DNA from 3 places in the Nocardiopsis sediminis genome. Region 1 is predicted to be linked to each of the others. Evidence: predicted binding sites of a transcription regulator. Region 1 holds the regulator's gene; each other region holds the start of a gene.

Region 1 (6,397 bases):
CGGGCTCGGCGGCATCGCCGCCACCTTCCTCGCCATGACCGCCGCCCTGACGGTGCTGCCGGCGCTGCTGGCGGTCCTCGGCAAAGGGGTCGACCGCTTCTCCGTGGGGCGCCGCGGGGGGCGCGCCGCCGCGACGACGGCCACCGGGCCGTGGGCGCGGCTGGCCGGCGCCGTCATGGCCCGCCCGGCGCGCTGCCTGACCGCGAGCGCCGCTGTGCTGGCCCTGCTCGGCGCGCCGTTCCTGCACGTGCACTTCACCACCTCGGGGCCGGAGGTGCTGCCGGAGCACGCCGAGGCGCGCCAGGTCGCCGAGTCCCTGGACCGGGACTTCCCCGGGGCGCAGCGCCCGTTGGCGACCGTGGTCGTCACCGGCCTGGAGCCCGGGCCGGCCGCGGACACCGTCGCCGCGGACTTCGCCGCCCGGGTCGGCGACGTCCCGGGGGTGTCGGAGGCCGGGGTGCTGGGGCGCGACCGCCACCAGGCCGCCATCGTCGTCGACTCCGACGCCGCGCCCAAGTCCGAGGAGGCGCGCGACCTCGTCCAGCGGCTGCGCGCCCTGCCCCCGCCCGACGGCACCCGCACCCTGGTCGGCGGGCAGACGGCCGAGCTCGTCGACACCCTCGCCTCGCTGCGCGCCGACCTGCCCGTGATGGCCGGCGTGGTCGCCGCGGTGACCCTGGCCCTGCTCTTCGCCGCGTTCGGCTCCGTGCTGCTGCCCCTCAAGGCGCTGGTGGTCGGGGCGGTGTCGCTGACGGCGTGCTTCGGCGTGGTGGTGTGGGCCGTCCAGGACGGCAACCTCGCCGGGGTCCTGGGTTTCACCCCGCCGCCCGGGACCGACCCCGCTGTGGTGATCCTCATCGCGGCCATCGCCTTCGGGCTGTCGATGGACTACGAGGTGTTCCTGCTGGGGCGGGTCCGCGAGGAGTGGCTGCGCCGGGGCGACAACCGGGCCGCCGTCGCGGCGGGGATGCAGCGCACCTCCGGCCTCATCACCCGGGCGGCGCTGCTGCTGGTGGTGGTCATGGGCGCCATGGCCACCGCGGACGTGCTGCTGGTCGCAACCGTGGGCATCGGCCTGCTGGCGGCCGTCGTCATCGACGCCACCCTGGTGCGGGCCGTGCTCGTCCCGGCGGCCATGCGGCTCATGGGCACCGCCAACTGGTGGCTGCCCGGCCCGCTCGCGGCTCTGCACCGCCGGATCGACGTCGTCGAGCCCTCGGCGGGCCCGGAGGAGGACGCCCGCACCGCCGAGGAGGCCGGGCGCACCCCCACGCCCGCCTGAGCGCCGTCCCGCCGCGCGGCGGGACGGCGCGGGGACCGGGAGCGCTAGGGGCGCACGGCGGAGTCCAGGAACGCGGAGAGGGCCGGCCCGACCTCGGGGGAGAACGCGCGCTGGGAGTCCAGGACCTCGGCTCCGGGGGCGTCGTCATAGGCGCGGAACACGTGGTCGGCGCCCTCGATGTCGGCCCGCTCGGCGCCGGGCAGCCCGGTCATGAGGCGGTCCACGTCGTCGCGTGCGATCTGGGAGTCGGCCGTGCCCCACAGGACGAGCGTCTCGACGCCGCGGGGGAGGTCTCCGGCCAGGTCGACCGGGTCCATCGCGTCGATCCGGTGCAGGAACGGGGCGACGGAGGGGTCGAACAGGCCGCCCAGCTCGGGGACGGGGTCCTGATCGGGCCGCTCGCCCGCACGGATCAGCGCGATCGCGGACCGGGCATTGGAGAGCACCCGGGTGGCATCGGCCGCCTCCAGCGCGCCCGCGCCCTCCTGGAGCCGGATCTGGTCGGTCAGCTGGCGGTCGACCGTGTCGAGGTAGCGGCCGCCGGGCGGGGCGGCGAGCACCAGCGCCACCGGGGGGTGGTCGCGGACGGCGCCCGGGGCGCGCAGGGCGAACAGCGCGCCCTCGCTGTGGCCCAGCACCAGCAGCCGGCCGGGGTCCACCTCCGGCTGCGCGGCGAGGTGGGCGTAGGCGTCGGCCATCTCCGCCTCGAAGACGTCATAGCCCACCGGGTCGTCCTCGTCGCGCGCGCCCATGCCGGTCTCGCCGCTGCCGAGCTTGTCGTAGCGCAGCGAGGCCACGCCGGCGTCGGCGAGCAGGCGGGCGAAGTTCTCGTTGGTGCCGGCATCGGGGCGAGCGGGGTTGTCGCCGTCGCGGTCGGTGGGTCCGCTGCCGGAGATGATCAGGGCCCCGGGCACCCGGCCCTGGGCTCCGGGCGGCAGGGCGAAGGTCCCGTGGACGGTGTCGGGGCCGCTGTCGAAGCTCACGTCGCGCTCTGCGGGGGTGACGCCCGGGCGCTCCGGAGGCCCGGCGGGTTCCTGCCGCTGCCCGGAGCACGCCGAGGCGGCCAGGACCACGGCGGCGGACAGGGCGGCGGCGCGCACAGCGGCGGGGGCGAAGGGCATGGTCCTACCGTAGGGGGTGATTCGGGCCAGGCCTCCGGACACTTTCAGGCGGAGCCCATTCAGCGGAGCGTCGTCATCACCGATAACCGTTCGGCGTCGAAACGGGAAAAGGCCCGTGATCTTCAATGAAGATCACGGGCCCGTTCCAAAGCGTGGTGAAGTCGTTATCGCGCAGGACGTTAGACCTCAGATGCGCCGGAGAACGGCGACCACTTTGCCCAGGATGGTGGCTTCGTCGCCGTTGATGGGCTCGTAGGCGTCGTTGCGCGGGAGCAGCCACACGTGGTCGCCGTCGCGCTTGAACGCCTTCACGGTGGCCTCGTCGTCGAGCAGGGCCGCGACGATGTCGCCGTTGTTGGCCTCGGGCTGCTGGCGGACGACGACCAGGTCACCGTCGGTGATGGCGGCGTCGATCATGGAGTCGCCGACCACGTTCAGCATGAACAGCCGGCCCTCGCCGACGAGCTGCTTGGGCAGGGTCAGGACGTCCTCGATGGCCTCCTCGGCCAGGATCGGGCCGCCCGCTGCGATGCGGCCCACGACGGGGACGTCGGTGGCGCGGGTGCCGTCGGCCCGGGGCTGGTCGTCGAGGTGGTCCCAGGAGCGCACCGTGGGCTGTCCGGGTATGCGAATTTCGACCGCTCGTGGGCGATTCGGATCGCGGTGAAGATAGCCCTTGCGTTGCAACACCTTCAGTTGGTGCGCGACACTGGAGGGGCTCGACAGGCCCACCGCGTCGCCGATTTCCCGGATGGACGGTGGGTACCCCCGCTGCCGCACGAAACGGTGGATGCAGTTCAGCACGCTCTGCTGACGGGCCGTCAATTTCGGCGCACCATTGTCCGTAGCGGCCGCGGGATCCCCCGCACCTGGAGACTGCGTGGTGGCGGACCGGAGCGCGGCGACGGATGTCCCGCCCGCGTGAGGTTCCTGCGTTCCGTGGTTCTCCTCCGGCACGGCCGGCCTCCTCGGCGGTCGGTGTTCTGGGCGTGGGGTGTTCGAGCATCGTCAGGATGATCCCCGCGCCCGCGGGGTCGCCCCGTCGACCCGTCTGACAGCGGTAGCGGCCTGTCGCCGATACCGCAGTGAAACATGTCCAACGGTAGTGCCTACGCTGGGCAATATCAAACAAACGTTCGAGACGGTGATGAAAAAATCGCCGAGATGCGGTAATAGTCGAACGCCGGTTCGAAAGCACCGGCGTTCGAAAGTGGGGGTCATGTCCGAACCGTCCGTGTTGCGGCCCCGGGGTCCCGTCCTGTTCGACTGGGCGCAGGAGATTCCCGAGTGGCGCACCGCACCCGTGAAGTTCGCCGCCCGTCCGGCGGCCGCCGGCGCGCGCATGGCGGCCGGCCCGCCCGATCTGCCCGACCTCGACTGCGCCGTCGCGCCGGGGATCCTGCCCGCGGTCGTCAGACGCGGGTGGACCCGCCTCACCCGCCGCGGCCGTGTGGTCCTCGTCTCCACCGCATCCGCCACCGCAACCGGTGTGCTCTCCGTCTTCTTCCTGACAGCCGTCGCGGCCGGGGCCTCCGCCTCCGGCGCGCCCACGCAATCCGCCTTCCTGCCCGCCTCGTCCTCGACCGTCGTCGTCCGCGATGGCGATACGCTGTGGGGGATCGCCGAGCGGGTCCGGCCCGGTGACGATCCCCGTCGGACCGTGCACGAGATCGTGCGGATCAACGAGCTGTCGAGCCCAGAGCTGGAGCCCGGGCAGGAGCTCGTCCTCCCCTGATCCCACACCGCGCCGAGGCGCACATTCCCGCAGGTCGTACCTGCCCACGCCGGGACCGCGATCCGTCGCGCCCGGCGTGTCGCATGGCGGGGGGCCTGCGGTCCCGTTCGCGTCGGCGGCCCGCCTGTGCGCGACACGCCCGGTCCTGATCCGGGTTTGGCCCGTGTGACCTGGGTGGAGGTCCGTGTCACGTGTGGCGGGACTTGCGCACCCCATCGCGACGGTCATAAGTTGACCACAACATCTAGTGCTCGCCCGGAACAAGCGGCCCAGAACTTGTGCTTTAGTAGGTATCCGTTCTTGCCGTGCTTCCGGATCCCCCGGTACCACCGGTCCGGTGGGGGTGCGAGGACATGACCAGGGCTGCCCGGATGACCACGGGCAGGCCCGAGACCGCTGCGCGGAGATGGCGACCGATGCCGAAGATGCAGATCCTGGGGAGGGCGCGCCGACATGCACTGTCCGTTCTGCCGTCATCCTGACACCCGCGTCATCGACAGCCGGTCCACCGAGGACGGAGCCGCGATCCGCCGCCGCCGGACCTGCGCCGAATGCGGACGCCGGTTCACCACCCAGGAGACCGTGCTGCTCATGGTCGCCAAGCGCTCCGGCGTGACCGAGCCGTTCTCCCGCACCAAGATCGTCGCCGGGGTGCGGCGCGCCTGCCAGGGGCGCCCGGTCACCGAGGACGCGCTCGCCAAGCTGGGCCAGCAGGTCGAGGAGGAGATCCGGTGCCGCGGGATGGCCGAGATCCCCGCCCATGAGATCGGGCTGGCGATCCTGGGGCCGCTGCGCGACCTCGACGAGGTGGCCTACCTCCACTTCGCCTCGGTCTACCGCGGGTTCGAGTCGCTTGCGGACTTCGAGAACGAGATCGCCACCCTCCGGGCCGACCGGGCCGGTGTCGCCCAGGGGGACGCTCCACAGGGGTAGCGCCGGGCCGGTCGAGAGGCCCGTGGCGCGATGAGGAATGAACCGCCACCCGTTACGTGTGAAAGCGGGGGCGTGTGTTGGGTATGTGACGAGTACAGGGGGAGCGACATGACGGAGACAACCGGGGCGTCGGATCAGCGCAAGGGCAGGGGCCGGCGCAAGGGCCTGAAAGTGGCGCGGATCTTCACCACTCCGGGCGTGCACCCGTATGACGCGCTCGAGTGGGAGCGCCGCGACGTGGTCATGACGAACTGGCGCGACGGCTCGGTCAACTTCGAGCAGCGGGGCGTCGAGTTCCCCGCGTCGTGGTCGATGAACGCCACCCAGATCGTCGCCAGCAAGTACTTCCGCGGCGCGCACGGCACCCCCGGGCGCGAGTGGAGCCTCAAGCAGCTCGTCGACCGCGTGGCCGGCATGTACACCGAGACCGGCCGGGCCAACGGCTACTTCGCCTCCGACGAGGACGCCGAGATCTTCGACCACGAGCTGAAGCACGCCCTGGTCAACCAGCTCTTCAGCTTCAACTCCCCGGTCTGGTTCAACGTCGGCACCACCTCCCGCCAGCAGGTCTCGGCCTGCTTCATCCTGTCGGTCGACGACACCATGGAGTCGATCCTCGACTGGTACAAGGAGGAGGGGATCATCTTCAAGGGCGGATCCGGCGCGGGGGTCAACCTGTCGCGCATCCGCTCCAGCAAGGAGCTGCTCTCCTCCGGCGGCACCGCATCGGGCCCGGTGTCCTTCATGCGCGGCGCCGACGCCTCGGCGGGCACCATCAAGTCCGGCGGCGCCACCCGCCGCGCGGCCAAGATGGTCGTCCTCGACGTGGACCACCCCGACATCGAGGAGTTCGTCCAGACCAAGGCGCGCGAGGAGGACAAGATCCGCGCGCTGCGCGACGCCGGCTTCGACGTCGACCTCGGCGGCTCCGACATCGTCAGCGTCCAGTACCAGAACGCCAACAACTCCGTGCGGGTCTCCGACGCCTTCATGCGCGCGGTCGACACCGGCTCCTCCTTCGGCCTGACCTCGCGCACCACCGGCGAGGTCATCGGCACCGTCGACGCCCAGGACCTCTTCCGCAAGATGGCCAAGGCCGCCTGGGAGTGCGCCGACCCCGGCCTGCAATACGACGACACCATCAACGACTGGCACACCGCGCCCGAGAGCGGCCGGATCAGCGCCAGCAACCCCTGCTCGGAGTACGTCCACCTGGACAACTCCTCCTGCAACCTGGCGTCGATCAACCTCCTGAAGTTCCTGGGCGAGGACGACACCTTCGACGTCGAGCGGTTCGCCCGGCTCACCGAGCTGATCATCACGGCG
Region 2 (6,397 bases), on a different contig from region 1:
CGCGCATACCGCGACACCAGGTCGCCCACGGGGTCGGCGACCGGCGCGGTGAACGCCTCGGCGGTACTCGCGAACGCGCCTCCCGAAGGGGCGGCGCCCGCGAGGGCGCCCTCCGGCCCGGCGGTATCGCTATAGGCGCGGCCCTCTCCGGTGGTTCCCGCGGACGTGCCGCCCGGCCCCATGGGTGCCGCGGACGCGCCGCCGGGTGCGGGGGCGGCTCCGGTCAGCCACTCCGGCAGTTCGGTGCCCAGGGCGTCGCGTAGCCGGCCGGCGTCCTCGACCGCCGCCCATCGCCGGTCCCCGGCGATCACCACCGGGATCGCGCGGCGTTCCGATGCGAGTGCGCGCAGCCATGCCGGGTGCACCCCGCGCTCCCGCGCCTCGCCGGTGCTCAGCGGTCCCAGCTCCCGCAGCAGGTCGGCGGTCCCTTCCACGGCGCGCCGCACCGCGTCCGCGTCGCCGGCAGCGTCCGGGCCCTCGTCGCCCTCTGGGGCGCCGGGCGGGGGCGGCGGCAGGCCCGCGCGGGTGGACACCCAGCGCTCCGGCGCCAGGCGCTGCGCCCACGCCTCGGACTCGGCCACCACATCGGGGTCGAGCAGCTCGCGCAGGTCGGCCTGGCCCAGCAGATCGGCGAGCAGGGCGGAGTCCAGGGTCAGCGCCTGCGCCTTCAGCTCGGCCAGCGGGGCGTCGCCCTCGTAGAGGAACGCCGCCGTGTAGCCGATCAGCAGCGACTGCGCGAAGGGCGAGGCCCGCTGCGTCTCGACCTCCACCACCCGCACCCGCCGGGCGGCGATGTCGGACATCAGCGCGGTCAGCCCGGGGACGTCGAAGACGTCCTGCACGCACTCGCGCACCGCCTCCAGCACGATCGGGAACGACCCGAACCGGCCCGCCACCGACAGCAGCTGCGCCGAGCGCTGGCGCTGCTGCCACAGCGGCATCCGCCGCCCCGGCGTGCGGCGCGGCAGCAGCAGCGCACGCGCCGCGCACTCCCGGAACCGCGCCGCGAACAGGGCCGACCCGCCGATCTGGGCGGTCACCGCGGACTCCACGTCCTGCGGGTCCAGGACCAGCGACTCCGCGAGCGCCCCCGACCGCGGCGCCCGCTCCATCTCCTGCACGTCCGGCAGCCGCACCACGATCCCGTCGTCGCCGTGCACCACCTGCGCGTCCAGCCCGTAGCGCTCGCGCAGCCGCGCCCCCAGGACCAGCGCCCAGGGCGCCAGCACCCGGGCGCCCAGCGGGGAGTGCACGACCGCCCGCCAGTCGCCCAGCTCGTCGCGGAACCGCTCCACCACGATCGTCCGGTCGTCGGGGACGTACCCGGTGGCCTCCCGCTGCTCGGCCACGTAGCCGACGAGGTTGGCCGACGCCCAGGCGTCGAGTCCGGCCCCCTCGGCGCGGGCGAGCGCCGCGGGCTCGTCGAGCCCGGTGAGCTCGCGGGACAGCGCGCCGATGGCGCGGCCCAGCTCTAACGGCCGGCCCACCGTGTCGGCCTTCCAGAACGGGAGCCGGCCCGGCCGCCCGGGAGCGGGGGAGACCAGCACCCGGTCGGCGGTGATGTTCTCGATCCGCCAGGCGCTCGCCCCGAGCACGAACACGTCGCCGACGCGGGACTCGTAGACCATCTCCTCGTCCAGCTCGCCCACCCGGGTGGGCGCCGCCCGCCGTGTGCCCTCAGGCGCGGCCCCGGCGCCCGCCAGGTGCACGACGTAGGTCCCCCGGTCGGGGATCGTGCCCCCGCTGGTCACCGCCAGGCGCTGCGCCCCCGGCCGGCCCCGCAGAGTCCCGCCGCCCGCACCCTCGCGGTCCCACACCACACGGGGCCGCAGCTCGGCGAACTCGTCGGAGGGGTAGCGCCCCGACAGCATGTCCAGCACCCCCGCGAGGGCGGAGTCGGGCAGCGTCGCGAACGGGGCCGCCCGCCGCACCAGGGCGGCCAGATCGGCCACGCCCCAGTCGTCCATGGCCGCCATGGCCACGACCTGCTGCGCCAGCACGTCCAGCGGGTTGCGCGGCATCCGCAGCTCCTCGATCGCCCCGGCGCGCATGCGCTCGGCGACCACGGTGCCGGCCAGCAGGTCACCGCGGAACTTGGGGAAGAACACGCCGCGCGAGACCTCGCCCACGTGGTGCCCGGCCCGGCCGACCCGCTGGAGGCCGCTCGCCACCGAGGGCGGCGACTCCACCTGCACCACGAGGTCCACCGCGCCCATGTCGATCCCCAGCTCCAGGCTGGAGGTCGCCACCACGCACGGCAGCCGGCCCTCCTTCAGGTCCGCCTCGATCAGCGCGCGCTCCTCCTTGGACACCGAGCCGTGGTGCGCCCGCGCGACCGGAGCGGCGCCGTCGCCGGTCCACGCCTGCCCGGCCTGCCCCATGACCTCGGCCGCGACGGCATCGGGCCGCGCCGGGGCCGCGCGCTCGGCGGCCAGCTCGTTCAGCCGGGCGCACAGCCGCTCGGCGACCCGCCGCGAATTGGTGAACACGATGCTCGACCGGTGCCGCTCCACCAGGTCGAGCACCTTCTCCTCGACGTGCGGCCAGATCGACGTGCGCGCCTTGGACGCGCGGTCGTCGGTGCGGCCGGGGGCCACCGCCGCCTCCAGCTCCGTCATGTCCTCGACCGGGACGGAGATGCGCACCTCCAGGTGCGGCCGGGCGGGGGGCGCCACCACCGTGGCCGGGCGCGGCCCGCCGAGGAACGACGCCACCTCCTCGGGCGGCCGCACCGTCGCCGACAGGCCGATGCGCTGAGCCGGCCGGTCCAGGAGGGCGTCGAGCCGCTCCAGGGTCAGCGCCAGGTGCGCGCCGCGCTTGGTCCCGGCCAGCGCGTGCACCTCGTCCACGATGACCGTCTCGACCCCGGCCAGGCCGTTGCGAGCCTGCGAGGTCAGCACCAGGAACAGCGATTCGGGGGTGGTGATGAGGATGTCGGGCGGCCGGGTGGCCAGCGATCGGCGCTCGTCGGCGGGGGTGTCGCCCGTGCGCACGCCCACCGACACCTGGGGCGGCTCCAGCCCGCTGTCCTCGGCGGCCCGGCGGATGCCCGACAGGGGCGCCCGCAGGTTGCGCTCGATGTCGGCGGCCAGCGCCTTCAGCGGCGAGACGTAGAGCACGCGGCAGCGCCGCGCCCGGTCCTGCGGAGCGGCGGGCGCCGACGACAGCCGGTCCAGCGCCCAGAGGAACGCCGAGAGCGTCTTTCCCGACCCCGTGGGCGCCACGACCAGGGTGTTGTCGCCCTCGGCGATCGCCGCCCAGGCCGCGGCCTGGGCCGGCGTTGCCCCGCCGGGGAACGCGCCGCCGAACCAGGCCCGCGTGGCACCGGAGAAGCGGGCCGTCGCGTCCGCGGAGGCATCGTCGGTGGTCATGCCCCCAGTCTGCACCGCCGGGCCGACGGTTTCCGGGTGGCGGTCCGGGGACGTGCGGGAACGGGGCGCCCTGAAGTGACACCGCCGCTCAGGGCCCCGATACTTGAGGCGATGAAACTCTCCGAGATGTGGAACCGCATGTACGACCAGTTCGGCGAGGGCTACGCCGAGAGCCTGGCGCGCGACTACGTGATCGACGCGCTGGGGTCGCGGACGGTGGAGCAGGCCCTCGCCGACGGCGTCAGCGCGAAGGAGGTATGGCGGGCGGTCTGCGACACGTTCGACATCCCCGCTGCATCGCGCTGATACCCGCGGCCGCGTACCATCCGCGTGCGGTCCCGCCCGGTTCGCCCCGGTCCGACCCGCCGACGCCTCGCAGGCTGAGTGGGAAAAAGCGAACGGGACTTCGAATCATCGAACAGAAGTTCGGGTAGGGTAGCGCTGTACCGGAGCCAGGACGCGGCCCGGGGCACCCGGCGCGAACGCCTCCACCGGCGCGGCCGCCGGGCCCGCCGCCGCCCGTCGGTCCGGCGCCGTCCACAGGCCGGGCGGTGCCGTCGCCGAATGTCCCCGCGACCGCGTAGCGTCGCTCCCGAGATGAAGAAGAAGACACCGACCCAACAGGGGTTCCCCGTGGCAGCTGCTGACCGAGACAAGGCTCTCGAAACCGCGCTCGCTCAGATCGAGCGCCAGTTCGGCAAGGGCTCCGTCATGCGCCTCGGCGATGACGACCGCCCGCCGATCGAGTCCATCCCCACCGGCGCGATCGCCCTGGACGTCGCGCTCGGCATCGGCGGGATCCCCCGCGGCCGGATCGTGGAGATCTACGGCCCCGAATCCTCGGGTAAGACCACCGTGGCCCTGCACGCGGTGGCCAGCGCCCAGCGCCTCGGCGGCATCGCGGCGTTCATCGACGCCGAGCACGCGCTCGACCCCGAATACGCCAAGAAGATCGGCGTCAACACCGACGACCTCCTGCTCTCCCAGCCCGACACCGGCGAGCAGGCGCTCGAGATCGCCGACATGCTGATCCGCTCCGGCGCGGTCTCCATCCTGGTGATCGACTCCGTGGCCGCCCTGGTCCCGCGCGCCGAGATCGAGGGCGAAATGGGCGACAGCCACGTCGGCCTCCAGGCCCGCCTGATGTCCCAGGCCCTCCGCAAGATCGCCGGCGCACTGCACCAAACCGGGACAACCGCGATATTCATCAACCAACTTCGCGAAAAGGTCGGAGTCATGTTCGGGTCGCCCGAAACGACCACCGGCGGCAAGGCGCTGAAGTTCTACGCCTCGGTGCGGCTGGACGTCCGGCGGATCGAGACCCTGAAGGACGGCACCGACGCCGTCGGCAACCGGACCCGGGTGAAGGTCGTCAAGAACAAGGTCGCGCCGCCGTTCAAGCAGGCGGAGTTCGACATCCTCTACGGGGTCGGGGTCTCGCGCGAGGGCGGGCTGATCGACCTCGGGGTCGAGCACGGCACGGTGCGCAAGTCCGGTGCCTGGTACACCTACGAGGGCACCCAGCTGGGCCAGGGCAAGGAGAACGCGCGCAACTTCCTGCGCGAGAACGTCGACATGGCCAACGAGATCGAGAAGAAGATCAAGGAGAAGCTGGGCATCCCCATGCAGGGCGACGACAGCGCCGGCTCCGGTCCGGTCGCCGGCGCCAAGGACACGGCCAAGGACGCCCCGGCGGCCAAGGCGCCCGCCGCCGCAGCGGCGGCCGCTGCGCCCGCCAAGCGCACGGCCAAGGCCAAGGCGGCGGCCCCGGCCACGGATGCCTGAGCCGCGGGACCGCCGCGGCCCGTCCCACCGTCCGCCGACTCCTCCGGCCGGTCCACCCCGGCCGGAGGAGGGTCCGGCCCACCTGCCCTGGTCGGACGGGGAGGCTTCGGGCCGCGCCCACCGGCCCGAGGGGGAGGCTTCGGGCCGCCCGTCCCGGTCGGCCAGGGGAGAAGCCGCTGCCCGGGCGTCGCGGCGTGACGGAGCTCTGACCACGGAGGACCCCGAGGCCAAGGCCCGCGGTATCTGCCTGAACATGCTCACCGCGGCGCCGCGTACCCGCGCCCAGCTCGCCCGCGCCCTGGAGCGGCGTGGTATCGATCCAGAGGTCGCCGACTCCGTCCTGGGCCGCTTCAGCGAGGCAGGGCTGATCGACGACGCCGCCTTCGCGGGCGCCTGGGTCGACTCCCGGCACGCCGGCCGGGGGCTGGGCCGCCGCGCCCTGGCCGCCGAGCTGCGCAGCCGCGGCGTCGACGACGACATCGTGCGCGACGCCGTCGACGACATCACCCCCGGCCAGGAGGAGGACACCGCCCGCCGCCTGGCCCGCCGCAAGCTCGACTCCACCCGCGGCCACGCCCCCGAGGTCCGCGTCCGCCGGGCGCTGGGCATGCTCGCCCGCAAGGGCTACGCCGCGGGCCTGGCCTACCGCGTGGTGCGCGAGGAGTTGGAGGCCGAGGGCGCCGAACTCGACCTCCCCGACCCTGGGCTCGATTAGCCGGCGAGCGGGGCCCAGGGCGCCGATCGCGACCATCGGCCGGGCCCACGGCACCGGCCTCGTCCCCGACCTCGGCCCCGATCTACCGGGCCGGGCGGACCGAGGACCCGTCAGGCGCCCGGCGCCCGGAGGCGCGATGCGGCTCAGGCGCGATGCCGCTCAGGCGGGATCGGGCGACGGCGCGCCGGCGGGGTGGCCGTCCAGCGGCGGCAATGGCTCGGCCACGAGGTCGGGCTCCGGCTCGGGCTCGCGGAACTCCGTCACCAGCTCGATGCCGGGCACGCCCGGGGCGGTGAACCCGAACACCTCACCGTAGAACGCCAGCTCCGCCTCCAGCGCGCGTTCCCGTGATTCCGCCGCCCGCAGCCCGTGGCCCTCGTCCGCGAACTCCAGGTAGGCGTGGCGGATGCCGCGCTCACCCAGCGCCCGGGCGAAGGCGTGCGCCTGGGCGGGCGGGACCACCGTGTCCAGCGCCCCCTGGATCAGCAGCACCGGCACCCCCACCTCGTCGGCCCGGTTGACCGGC
Region 3 (6,397 bases), on a different contig from region 1:
TGCGGTCCATCCGCTCCGAGATCAAGCGCCTCGGCACCCTCGACGAGGCCGAGCTGTTCGGCGCCGCCAAGGAGTTCCGCGCCCCCTATGACGTCGTCAAGGAGGTCGCGCGCCTGGGCAAGCTGCCTGTGCCGCTGTTCTCCGCCGGCGGCGTCGCCACGCCCGCCGACGCCGCGCTGATGCGCCAGCTCGGCGCCGAGAGCGTATTCGTCGGCTCGGGCATCTTCAAGTCCGGCGACCCCGCCAAGCGCGCCGACGCCATCGTCCAGGCGACCCTGCACTACAACGACCCCGAGGTCATCGCCAAGGTGTCCCGCGGGCTCGGCGAGGCCATGGTCGGGATCAACCTCGACGACCTCTCCGACGGCCAGCGCTACGCCGGACGCGGCTGGTAGCCGGCGCACCCGGCACCCGCGCCCGTGCGGGCCGCGCCGCGGCCCGCACCACCGGCGCGTGCCCGTCCGTCCCCACGATCCCGAGCGAGGTTGTTCTCCGTTGACCGCCACACCCACCATCGGGGTGCTCGCCCTCCAGGGCGACACCGCAGAGCACCTGCGCGTCCTCGACGGGCTCGGTGTCACGGCCGTGCCGGTGCTGCGGGCCGCCGAACTCGACGGGGTCGACGGCATCGTCATCCCGGGCGGCGAGTCGACCACCATGTCCAAGCTCGCGGTCCGCTACGAGCTGATGGAGCCGCTGCGCAAGCACATCCGCGAAGGCCTGCCCGCCTTCGGGACCTGCGCGGGGATGATCCTGCTGGCCGACCGCATCATCGACGGCACCGCCGACCAGCAGACCATCGGCGGGATCGACATGACCGTGCGCCGCAACGCGTTCGGCCGCCAGACCGAGTCCTTCGAGGGCCGGGTCGCCGTCGACGGCGTTGAGGGGCCCGATGTCGACGCCGTGTTCATCCGCGCCCCCTGGGTCGAGGAGGTCGGCTCCGGCGTGCGCGTCCTCGGACAGCTCACCGACGGGGACCGGGCCGGTAGGATCGTCGCGGTACGACAGGGGGGGCTGCTGGCCACCTCATTCCATCCCGAACTCACCGGGGACCCGCGTATCCACCGGCTCTTCGTCGACATGGTGAAAGGAACGGTATGAGCGGCCACTCAAAGTGGGCCACCACCAAGCACAAGAAGGCGGTCATCGACGCCAAGCGCGGCAAGCTCTTCGCCAAGCTGATCAAGAACGTCGAGGTCGCAGCGCGTACGGGCGGCGGGGACCCTGACGGCAACCCCACCCTGTACGACGCCATCCAGAAGGCCCGCAAGAACTCCGTGCCGCTGGACAACATCGAGCGCGCCCGCAAGCGCGGCTCCGGCGAAGAGGCCGGCGGCGCCGAGTGGCAGACCATCATGTACGAGGGCTACGCCCCCGGCGGGGTGGCGCTGCTGGTCGAGTGCCTGACCGACAACCGCAACCGCGCCGCCTCCGAGGTGCGCGTGGCCGTCACCCGCAACGGCGGGTCCATGGCCGACGCCGGCTCGGTGTCCTACCTGTTCAACCGCAAGGGCGTCGTGATCGTGCCCAAGGAGGGCACCAGCGAGGACGACGTCACGCTCGCGGTCCTCGACGCAGGGGCCGAGGACGTCAACGACCTCGGCGAGGCCTTCGAGGTGGTGTGCGAGGCCACCGACCTCGTCGCCGTGCGCTCCGCGCTCCAAGAGGCCGGGATCGACTACGAGTCCGCCGAGAGCTCCTTCCTGCCGAGCATGGAGGTCCCCCTGGGCGAGGACGACGCCAAGAAGGTCATGCGCGTCGTCGACGCCCTGGAGGACTCCGACGACGTCCAGAACGTCTTCACCAACGCCGACATCCCCGAGGACGTCCTCGAGAAGATCGGCTGACCGGCCGCCGACCGCGGCCACGCACGTTCGCCTCGGGCCCCGCTCTCTCGAGCGGGGCCCGAGGCGTTCACCCGGGCTCGATAGGGTGTCCATCGGCCGCCTCCGCGCGGCCCCGGCCCCGTCGCCCGGGCCCCTCCGGGTCCGACGGCCCCCGTTCGCGACCCCGGGCCGGGCATCCCGCCCGCAGTCTCCCCCTTGGAGCAGTCCGCTATGACCACCCCCGGCGACAACCCCTACGAGCAGTACGGCCAGCAGCCCGGGTACCAGCAGCAGCCCTACCAGCAGCAGCCGCAGGGCGGCGGCGCCCCCTACCAGGGCGGCACATCGGGCCCCGCGACCCCGCCCCCCGGCACGGCGCAGCCGCAGGGCCAGGGGTTCTTCGGGGCCCTGTTCGACCTGAACTTCACCCGGTTCGTCACCGTGCAGTTCGCCAGGACCCTGTTCCTGATCTGGCTCGTCCTCGTCGGCGTCGTCACCTTCACCGGCGTGGTCGGCGCCTTCGCCTCGATCGTGGTCACCCCCGTGTCCTCGCTGCTGTCCGTGCTCGGCGCGCTGGCCGCGGGCGGTATCTCGGTCCTGCTGGGCCGGGTCGGGCTGGAACTGGCCATCGCGGTCGCCCGCACCTCCGACGACATCGCCGCCCTGCGCCGCAACAGCGGAGCCTGACAGCAGGGCGCGATGCGGCGCCCGCCCGCGCATGTCGCCCGTCCGCCCGTCCCCGCACACCGGTAGGCTCGGGGACTGCGAACGGGCGTTCGAGCCCGGCGGACCCGGTGCGACGGAGGAGACGCGTGCGAGTTCTGGGGATCGACCCCGGCCTGACCCGCTGCGGCGTGGGGGTGGTCGACGGCGCGATCGGCCGGCCGCTGGCATTCGTCGCCGCCGGTGTCGTGCGCACCCCGCCCGACGGCGACCTCGCCGCGCGCCTGCTCGGCATCGAACGCGGCATCGAGGGCTGGCTCGACTCCCATGCCCCCGAAGCCGTCGCGGTCGAACGCGTCTTCGCCCAGCACAACGTCAGCACCGTCATGGGCACCGCCCAGGCCAGCGCCATCGCCATCACCTGCGCGGCCCGGCGCGGGCTGCCCGTCGCCCTGCACACCCCCAGCGAGGTCAAGGCCGCCGTCACCGGCAGCGGCCGAGCCGAGAAGGCGCAGGTGCAGACCATGGTCGCCCGGCTGCTGCACCTGGACGCCGCCCCCAAGCCGGCCGACGCCGCCGACGCCGTCGCCCTGGCCATCTGCCACATCTGGCGCGGCGGGGCGCAGGCCCGCGTCGCGGCGGCGCAGCAGGAGTTCGCCCGCAAGGTCGAACTCGCCCGCCGGGCCCGCGCCACCGCCACCACCGACCCCGGGAAGAGGTGACCGAAGCGTGATCGCGTTCCTCAGCGGCCGGGTGGCCGCCCGAGGCGGCGGCACCGCCGTGATCGAGGTGGGCGGTGTCGGCATGACCGTGCAGTGCACCCCCGCCACCCTCGCCGGGCTGCGCGTCGGCGACACCGCCACCGTCGCCACCTCCCTGGTCGTGCGCGAGGAGTCGCTGACCCTGTTCGGCTTCGCCGACGACGACGAGCGCGACGTCTTCGAGCGCCTCCAGACCGCCGGCGGGGTCGGCCCGCGCCTGGCGCTGGCGATGCTCGCGGTGCACACCCCCGACGCACTGCGCGCCGCGGTCGCCGCCGAGGACACCGCCGCGCTCACCCGCGTGCCCGGCATCGGCCCCAAGGGCGCCCGGCGCATCGTGCTGGAACTGCGTGACAAGCTCGGCCACCCGCAGACGGGCGCCCCGGAGGTCACCGATGCCGCGCCCGCAACCGCGGCGGCGGCCCCCTGGCGGCCTCAGGTGGTATCCGGCCTGATCAACCTGGGCTGGTCGGCCAAGGACGCCGAATCCGCCGCCGACGCCGTCGCCCCCGAGGCGGCCGCGGCGGGGGAGCGGCCCGACGTCGCCACGCTGCTCCGCAGCGCCCTGCGCAAGCTGAGCCGTGCCTGAGAGGAGCCGGACCCCCGCCATGGCCGAACACGAACGCGACGTCGTCTCTCCCGACGCCGACCTCGACGAACGCGCCCTCGAGGGTGCCCTGCGCCCCAAGCGGCTGGAGGACTTCGTCGGCCAGGAGCGCGTGCGCGAACAGCTCTCGCTGGTGCTGCGCGGCGCCCAGCGGCGCGGCCGCGCCCCCGACCACGTGCTGATGTCGGGCGGGCCGGGCCTGGGCAAGACCACCCTGGCCATGATCATCGCCGCCGAGCTTGGCGCCCCGCTGCGCATCACCTCCGGCCCCGCGATCGAGCGCTCCGGCGACCTCGCCGCCGTCCTGTCCACCCTCCAAGAGGGCGAGGTCCTCTTCCTCGACGAGATCCACCGCATGGCCCGGCCCGCCGAGGAGATGCTCTACGTCGCCATGGAGGACTTCCGGGTGGACGTCGTGGTGGGCAAGGGGCCCGGGGCCACCGCGATCCCCCTCGACATCGCCCCCTTCACCCTGGTCGGCGCCACGACCCGGGCCGGCCTGCTGCCCGCCCCGCTGCGCGACCGGTTCGGCTTCACCGCGCACATGGACTTCTACCGCGCCGACGAGCTGGAGCTCATCCTGCGCCGCTCCGCCGGCCTGCTCGCCGCCGACCTCGACGACGACGCCGCCGCGGAGATCGCGGGGCGGTCGCGGGGCACGCCGCGCATCGCCAACCGGCTGCTGCGCCGCGTCCGCGACTACGCCGACGTGCGCGGCGACGGCCGGCTGACCCTCGACATCGCGCGCTCCGCCCTCAGCCTCTACGAGGTCGACGTCCAGGGGCTCGACCGGCTCGACCGCGCCGTCCTCGACGCCCTGCTGCGGCGCTTCCGCGGCGGACCGGTCGGGCTGTCCACGCTGGCGGTGTCGGTGGGCGAGGAGCCCGAGACCGTCGAGGTGGTGGCCGAGCCCTTCCTCGTGCGGTCCGGTTTCATCGCCCGCACGCCGCGCGGCCGGGTCGCGACCCCCGAGGCGTGGGCCCACATGGGCCTCACGGCGCCGCCCGACGCCGCGTTCGGCGCCGGGGCGCCCGCCGACGGCGCCGCCGCACCCGCCGCCGGGCCGTGATGACCGCGTGACCGACACCGGCGTCCACGGCGCGTAAGGTGGGGCCTGGGGCCGCTCCGGCCACATCGGCGCCGGTAGGGAACTCGCGGACCGGTCCCGCTCGTTGAACCGGAAAGCGCCGGCATCAGGGCCTGCTTTTCGGATGCTTTCGGATGCCCCTACCGCCAGGGTCACACAGCGGGGGCCCAGCCCCGAAATGATCCGAAGAGCAGGGCCGGGCGCCGCGCAGCAGTGGCAGCGGCCACGAGACGAACGTCAGGAAGGAACAGCCCCGTGCAGGGCCAATACATACTCGCAGGGGCCGCCGAGCAGACCGGCGGCGCATCCCTCGTCCAGCCGGTCATGATGATCCTGCTGATCGGCGTGGTCTTCTGGCTGCTGATCCTGCGTCCGCAGAAGAAGATGCGCGAGCGCGAGGCCCAGACCCAGCAGCGCCTCCAGCCCGGGGTCGAGGTGCTCACCAAGGCCGGGTTCTACGGGACCGTGGTCGACGTCCGCGACAACGACGTCGAACTGGAGATCTCGCCCGGCACGCGGATCCGGCTGCTGAAGGCCGGTGTCGGCGAGGTGATCACCCCCGTCGACCCGATCGACGACACCCCGGTCGAGGACCGGCCCGACTTCGGCAACGACAACAAGGACGACGGCCCGAAGTAGGTCCGAGCCCGACCTGAGACGGTACCGGTCCCGCCCGGCGGGGCCGGTACCGTCGTGTGCACCCCCTTCTCCCTCGTCCCCGCCCCCTCCCGGCCCCGTGCGCCGCCGCAACCGTGAAGGTGAGCCTCCGTGCCCCAGGACCTTGACCGGCTGATCGCCAAGAGCGTCCGCGACATCCCCGATTTCCCCCAGCCCGGCGTGGTGTTCAAGGACATCACCACGCTGCTGGCCGATCCCGAGGTCTTCGGCGCCGTGGTCGCGGCCATCGCCGACCGCCACCGCGGGGCGACCGTCGACCACGTGGTCGGCCTGGAGGCCCGCGGCTTCATTCTCGCGGCCCCCATCGCGCTGGCGCTGGGCGCCGCGTTCGTCCCGGTGCGCAAATCGGGGAAACTGCCCTCGGATACACTGAGCGCGACCTATGATCTGGAATACGGCACGGCGACGGTCGAGATGCACACCGACGCCATCGCCCCGGGTGGCCGCGTCCTCATCGTCGACGACGTCCTGGCCACCGGCGGCACCGGACGGGCCGCGGTGGATCTGGTCCGCAGAGCGGGTGGTACCGTCGTGGGATTCTCGGTCCTCATGGAACTCGCGTTCCTCCAGGGGCGCGAGAAACTGGCCGACGTGGAGTTGCACGCCCTCTCCGTGGTCTGAGTCCGCCCCCGCGCCGCCCGCTGGGCCGACCAGCCATACGCTCTGACGTGCGGTGATGTCCCCAAGAGCTACACTTGCGGGCATACCCGAACCCCATGGCGCGTTGGTACAGGTGAGCCGATCGAACGCGACGGATGTGACCAGGCGGGCC

Evidence for each region. The regulator LexA, encoded in region 1, represses DNA repair genes until DNA is damaged. The targets are predictions, from matches to a motif close to TCGAACANNTGTTCGA.
Region 2: a site for LexA is predicted at 3,786-3,801, ahead of recA (recombinase RecA). Genes of this name have one in related genera too.
Region 3: a site for LexA is predicted at 2,594-2,609, ahead of ruvC (crossover junction endodeoxyribonuclease RuvC). Genes of this name have one in related genera too.

The regions. Positions count from the first base shown of each region.
Region 1 covers NZ_JBHSBH010000015.1:501,245-507,641, reverse strand. Annotated here, with positions in the region: gene ACFOVU_RS24785 (MMPL family transporter) at 1-1,282, shown strand, start outside; gene ACFOVU_RS24780 (alpha/beta hydrolase) at 1,327-2,403, opposite strand; gene lexA (transcriptional repressor LexA) at 2,590-3,360, opposite strand; gene ACFOVU_RS24770 (LysM peptidoglycan-binding domain-containing protein) at 3,623-4,138, shown strand; gene nrdR (transcriptional regulator NrdR) at 4,592-5,071, shown strand; gene ACFOVU_RS24760 (vitamin B12-dependent ribonucleotide reductase) at 5,180-6,397, shown strand, end outside.
Region 2 covers NZ_JBHSBH010000004.1:403,763-410,159, forward strand. Annotated here, with positions in the region: gene ACFOVU_RS05910 (DEAD/DEAH box helicase) at 1-3,371, opposite strand, end outside; gene ACFOVU_RS05915 (DUF3046 domain-containing protein) at 3,483-3,677, shown strand; gene recA (recombinase RecA) at 4,005-5,156, shown strand; gene ACFOVU_RS05925 (regulatory protein RecX) at 5,149-5,871, shown strand; gene ACFOVU_RS05930 (S9 family peptidase) at 6,031-6,397, opposite strand, start outside.
Region 3 covers NZ_JBHSBH010000004.1:755,210-761,606, forward strand. Annotated here, with positions in the region: gene pdxS (pyridoxal 5'-phosphate synthase lyase subunit PdxS) at 1-395, shown strand, start outside; gene pdxT (pyridoxal 5'-phosphate synthase glutaminase subunit PdxT) at 496-1,104, shown strand; gene ACFOVU_RS07465 (YebC/PmpR family DNA-binding transcriptional regulator) at 1,101-1,850, shown strand; gene ACFOVU_RS07470 (DUF4282 domain-containing protein) at 2,061-2,516, shown strand; gene ruvC (crossover junction endodeoxyribonuclease RuvC) at 2,642-3,214, shown strand; gene ruvA (Holliday junction branch migration protein RuvA) at 3,222-3,842, shown strand; gene ruvB (Holliday junction branch migration DNA helicase RuvB) at 3,862-4,929, shown strand; gene yajC (preprotein translocase subunit YajC) at 5,203-5,586, shown strand; gene ACFOVU_RS07495 (adenine phosphoribosyltransferase) at 5,716-6,246, shown strand.